2 regions of the Staphylococcus kloosii genome follow, and region 1 is predicted to be linked to the other one. Evidence: riboswitches for the same ligand, from Rfam matches in the RefSeq annotation. Region 1 holds a riboswitch; the other holds the start of a gene.

Region 1 (3,205 bases):
TTTCTAATGCTTCACTTTTTGGTTTAACACCAATTTGTTCGCCATCTTGACCGATTAATCTTAATTCTTTCGCACGAATCTTATCGTTTACTTGAGTTTGATCTTTAGCTATGGTTGACACCTCCATGAAATTTACGAAATTATGCCAAGTAAAAAAGCAGAGCGAGTATAAATTACACCCGCTCTGCTTTACACATGTTTACTACATGTATTATTGACCTGCCAACTGCCTTTGCGTCGCTACAGGTGAGAAGCGGGAGCTTCTACTTGGTTCGTTTCGTATTCAACGTTATTAATCATAGCAACGATTAAGACATAAGTCAACAGATATTTAATTATTTATGCGATTTTATTTCTTCCATATCAACATCTTGTCTAAGATCCACTTTTTCTAATGGAATAATCTTAGTTTTGTAACGTAATTTATGGTAGATAAAGAATGCAAAAAATACTGGGATTCCCATATAGGTAATTACAAAACGATTAAGGTTAAAATGACCTGTTTGGATAAAATCGACATCTTGACCAATAATTACGATAACACATAATATACCAGCAAAAATCGGTCCAAACGGGAATAGTTTTGCTTTATATTTTAATATCGATTTATCATAGTGTTGTTTATCAAACGCTTTTCTAAAGCGATAGTGACTTATTGCAATACCAACCCAAGCAATAAATCCAGTCATACCACTTGCAGCTACGATATATTCGTACGCATCACCACTAATATGTTGTAACGCAAAAATTGCAATTACGATAAGCGCAGTTACTAATAAAGATAGATAAGGCACTCCACTTTTATTAGTTTTAGCAAAAATTGGGAAGGCTAATTTATCTTTACTCATAGAATAAAGCATACGCGTCGAAGCGTACATACCTGAGTTCCCTGCTGATAATACCGAAGTTAAAATAACGGCATTCATAAATGATGCGGCAAACGCTAAACCTGCATTTTTAAATACAAGTGTAAATGGAGACGTTGCAACATCGCTATCGCCACCCATTAACGCTGGGCTGTTATAAGGAATAAGCATACCAATTACGAAAATTGCTAAAATGTAAAATAGTAAGATACGCCAAAATACTTGTTTGATCGCTTTAGGTACTGCACGTTCAGGGTTTTCTGATTCCCCTGCAGTTATACCTATCAATTCTGTCCCTTGGAATGAGAAACCAGCAACAAGGAATACACCAAGTATAGTTAACAAGCTGCCGCCTAAACCATGACCTAAGATTGGTCCTTGTCCTGCTGTAAAGGTATCAAATCCTACAAATTTTCCACCCATAATACCTACGATTGTTAATAAGCCAATAATAATAAAGATAATGACTGTAACAACTTTAATTAATGCGAACCAATATTCACTTTCACCATAAACACGTACTGATAACGCATTTAATCCAAAAATAATTATTAAGAAAATACTGCTCCATATCCATGCTGGTAATGATTGTAAAGGCGTCCAATATTCAATAACTTGCGCCGCTATCGTAACATCGGCTGCAACTGTAATGACCCAATTGAACCAATAGTTCCAACCTAATGCAAATCCTAAAGAAGGATCCACGAATCGCGTAGCGTATGTACTGAATGAACCAGATACAGGTAAATATGTTGCCATTTCCCCTAACGATGTCATTAGGAAAAATACCATAGCCCCGATAATTGCGTAAGCTAATAATGCACCTAATGCACCGGCATCATGAATAGCACCGCCTGATGTCATAAACAAACCAGTACCGATACAGCCACCTATCGCAATCATTGAAATATGGCGGTCTTTTAGTCCTCTTTTAACCCCATCATGTTGATTTTTTTCCATAGTAGCTTCCTTTCTGTCTTGCTTAGAGGTTTACTATTGAAAGAAACAAATTAAAAAATTTCTTATAGTAAATGTCAACCTATGTAAATTTAAAGAAAATAAAAATGGTTGCATACCTTCCGATATGCAACCGCTGTGTTATCAATCATACTAGGTAGCACATCACATATGTGACAGTCCAGTATCTTATCGATGACTGACCCAACACACAACAATAATGGTTATTGTGTGTTTCGGCATTTTTACCTTTTGCTATTTCAATCTGGGCTCCATCAAGCCATTGAAAAGTTACTGATTAAAAATGCAACCTCTAACTCAAAGTTTATTTAAATTTTAATTATTTACTGTTTCACTACTCATCAATATACATGAATAATTGATTTGTTTCAACACTATCTTTGCTTTTTCAGACGAATCTCATCTACTAAATTCCAAATAAAGTCATCTTTTTCTACAGTTTCTTGATCTTGAGAACCATATTTACGTACATTTACTTCATTATTTTCCATTTCTTTATCACCTACAACGAGCTGATAAGGAATTTTTTGCATTTGTGCTTCACGTATTTTATAACCCATTTTTTCATTACGATCATCAATTTCTACTCTTACGCCTTGAGATTTTAACTCATCTTGTAAGTTTCGAGCATAATCATAATGTAAATCAACATTTACTGGTATGATTTCAACTTGCATTGGCGCTAACCATGTTGGGAACGCCCCTTTAGTTTCTTCAGTTAAGAAAGCAACAAATCTTTCCATTGTTGATACGACACCTCTATGAATAACAACTGGACGATGTTGTTCGCCATCATTTCCAATATAAGTTAATTCAAATTTTTGAGGAAGTAAGAAATCTAATTGAGCAGTACTTAAAGTTTCTTCTTTACCCATTGCAGTTTGCACTTGGACATCAAGTTTTGGACCGTAGAATGCCGCTTCACCAACTGCTTCAACATATTCTAATCCTAACTCGTCCACTGCCTCTTTTAACATACTCTCAGCTTTTACCCACATGTCATCGTCATCGTAATATTTTTCTTTGTCTTCAGGATCTCTGTAACTTAAGCGGAAGTTATAATTTTCAAAGCCAAAATCTTCGTATACATCTATTATTAAATTAACAACGCGTTTAAATTCTTCTTTAATTTGATCAGGTCGCACGAAAATATGCGCATCATTTAAAGTCATGCCTCGTACACGTTGTAAACCTGATACTGCACCACTAGCTTCGTAACGATGCATTGTACCTAATTCAGCAATACGAATTGGTAATTCACGGTAAGAATGTGGTTTATTCGCATAAATCATCATGTGGTGAGGACAATTCATTGGGCGTAATACCATTTCTTCTTGTTCATCTAGTTTCATTGTTGGGAA
Region 2 (3,205 bases), 260 kb from region 1:
TTTCAAAAGAAATTTCATATGAAGCATATTTACAAGAAACTGGCGTATTAAAGAACGCTTAATATATTTAATTATAGGAGCCTGAGACATTACATTGTCTTCAGGTTCATTTTTTATTGGCAATAGATGTCTAAATTGAAAATGGGCTTATATCAAGCTTTTTCAATTCTAGTTATCATTGCAGTGGTGGGACTACAAAATCTTCTTATAAGAATAAGATTTTTGTCCCTCTCCCTACGATTTTGTCGTGTATGCTTGCCTGAGGTATGGTTCAATCCTGTAGTCTCTCACTCATACGCTTCCCCAAGGCGTCAGCACGATATAAAATCATTGCAGTGCTAATCTTAATTTCTTTTATTTTATATTGTAAAATGAGTTTAAAATTCACTTGTATCAAGCTGATTTTAACTTTAGTCATCCTAGTTAAAGCAGGTCTACAAAAAACTTCTTATAAAATTAAGATTTTTGACCTGCTCGCTTTTTTAGTTGGTGTATCATTGTTTTTAGATGTATTTGAATTTTTTCTCCCCCACTTGCTTTTATAAAAAGATAAGTATAAAAGCAAGTTAGTTTCAATTTTAAAAATATAATTATATAATAACTTTTAACTTGAATATTGGAGGACGATACATTGGAAAATTTAAATATGTTAGATGGACAAGTATTACCGGTTTTAGGTTTTGGTACATATAAGTTAAACGGAACTCAAGGTGTACATGCAATTGTAAATGCATTAAATAATGGTTATCGTTTATTAGATACTGCTTATAATTATGAAAATGAAGGTACTGTTGGTAAAGCGATAGAATATAGTCACGTATCTAGAGACCAAATTATAGTTACATCTAAATTACCAGGTCGTTATCATGATTATGATTCTGCGATGGTGGCAATTCAAGAATCTATTTATCGTCTAAATGTAGATTATATTGATTTATATTTAATTCATTGGCCTAACCCTAAACAAGGCAAATACGTCGAAGCTTGGCGCGCATTAATCGATGCACAAAAAGCTGGTTTAGTTAAGTCGATTGGTGTTTGTAACTTCTTACCAGAACATATTGATACATTAGAAAAAGAAACTGGTGTATTACCTACAGTAAACCAAATCGAGCTTCATCCATTCTTTAACCAAAAAGACGTACTTGAATATCATCAAGAAAAAGGCATTATCGTCGAAGCTTGGAGTCCTCTAGGTAGAGATGTTAATATTATGAATCATGAAGTTATTCAACAAATAGCTGATAAATACAATAAAACGACAGTACAAGTTATTTTAAAATGGCATATTCAAAATGGTGTAGTCCCTATTCCTAAATCAGCGTCAAATGTTAGACAGTTACAAAATATAGACGTATTTGATTTCTATTTAGAAAGTGAAGATTTAACACAAATAGATTTACTTTCTAAAGAAGATGGTAGACGTAAAGACCAAGATCCTGCTGAATATGAAGAGTTTTAATTAAAAATAGCGTAAAATTTTAATTTTATTGAAGGTTTGGATTGTCTAATAGATTTAAATTATCAGTAAATTAAAAAAATTCACAGTTGGCGGTTTACAGCTATTAACGTTATATGTATAATGTGAAACATAACCAATTTAATAAGAATTAGATGAGGCGCATCAATCATTAGTAAATCTTAGAACAAACTACCTGCTAGTAGCTAATTTTGAAAGGGTGAGATGCCGAAGTGACGATAATAGCAGCTTATCGTTCATTGGACTTTATGGTTAAGAGCTAAGAGTCTGTCATTATTTTAAAATAATGGAGTGCATCACTTGTATATAAATTACGAGCAAGTTCGCATTCCGAACTTGTTCTTTTTTTATATGATTTGTGATTCTCCCCTAGTCATTTGAGGAGGATAAAGTAAGTGAATAGAAGTGTTTTAAAGTTTGGCGGTTCGTCCGTCAGCGATTTTACGAAAATTAGAAATATTGCGGAAATGTTGAAACATAGAGTTGATAACGGTGAACAACTTATTGTTGTCGTAAGTGCCATGGGTAAAACCACTGATCAATTAATGGAAAATGTCAGTGCAGTTACTGAAAACCCTAAAGATGAAGAATTGGCATTGTTATTAACTACGGGTGAACAACAAACAGTGTCATACCTTTCCATGATGCTAAACGATTTAGGCGTAAATGCTAAGGCGATGACTGGTTATCAAGCAGGTATAAAAACCGTTGGCCATCATTTGAAAAGTCGTATAGCAGAAATTAATCCTGAAACGTTTAACAAGTCGTTCGAAACGAACGATGTACTTGTGGTAGCAGGTTTCCAAGGTATCAATGATTCATTTGAATTAACGACGTTAGGTCGTGGTGGTTCAGATACAACTGCTGTAGCATTAGCGGCGAGTAATCAAACTCCTTGCGAAATCTACACTGATGTTGACGGTGTTTATGCTACTGACCCAAGAGTTTATAAACAAGCCAAACGTCTTTCTTACGTTTCTTATGAAGAAATGATGGAAATGAGCGCGCTTGGTGCAGGTGTATTAGAGACAAGAAGTGTAGAACTTGCAAACAATTATGATATACCTATTTATTTAGGAAGAACTTTATCTAATGTGAAAGGAACATGGATTATGGCACAATCAGATTTATTAGAGAAAAAAGCAGTAACAGGCGTGGCATTGGATACACATATGATGCACGTAACAATTAGTTACCCACTACCGGACAATAAATTATTAACACAATTATTTACTAAACTAGAAGAAGGTTCTGTTAATGTAGATATGATATCCCAAATCGTAAACTTAGAAGGTTTACAGATGTCATTTACAATTAAAGATACAGACGCAATTCAAATTACGAACATTCTAGAGAAGTTGTCAGAAGATTTTAACGCTTTAGACTTCAAGATAAATGAAGAATACGTTAAAATTTCATTAATTGGCTCTGGAATGAGAGACATGTCAGGTGTTGCTTCAAAAGCATTTATGACATTGATTGCAAACGATATTCCATTTTACCAAACGACAACATCTGAAATTAGTATTTCTTATGTTATCGACGCCTTTAATGGTGAGCGTGCAGTTGCAAATTTATATGAAGCATTCGATATTTAAATAATAAAATGATACAGAATTTTTACAAAATTAAAATACTGGAGTGTATATAATATGACAAAATTAGCAGTAGCAGGAGCAACAGGTTTAGTAGGAAGAAAAATGTTAGAAACACTTGATAGAAAAA

Evidence for each region. Region 1 has a riboswitch for lysine ahead of C7J89_RS07515 (amino acid permease). Riboswitches for the same ligand answer to the same signal wherever they lie in the genome.
Region 2: linked by a shared signal. The riboswitch ahead of C7J89_RS08875 (aspartate kinase) and the one ahead of C7J89_RS07515 (amino acid permease) in region 1 are both predicted to bind lysine.

The regions. Positions count from the first base shown of each region.
Region 1 covers NZ_CP027846.1:1,507,552-1,510,756, reverse strand. Annotated here, with positions in the region: gene infC (translation initiation factor IF-3) at 1-121, opposite strand, end outside; ribosomal protein L20 leader region at 149-275, opposite strand; gene C7J89_RS07515 (amino acid permease) at 336-1,826, opposite strand; lysine riboswitch at 1,974-2,147, opposite strand; gene thrS (threonine--tRNA ligase) at 2,219-3,205, opposite strand, start outside.
Region 2 covers NZ_CP027846.1:1,768,909-1,772,113, reverse strand. Annotated here, with positions in the region: gene C7J89_RS08885 (ABC-F family ATP-binding cassette domain-containing protein) at 1-62, shown strand, start outside; gene C7J89_RS08880 (aldo/keto reductase) at 632-1,462, shown strand; lysine riboswitch at 1,607-1,785, shown strand; gene C7J89_RS08875 (aspartate kinase) at 1,876-3,078, shown strand; gene C7J89_RS08870 (aspartate-semialdehyde dehydrogenase) at 3,133-3,205, shown strand, end outside.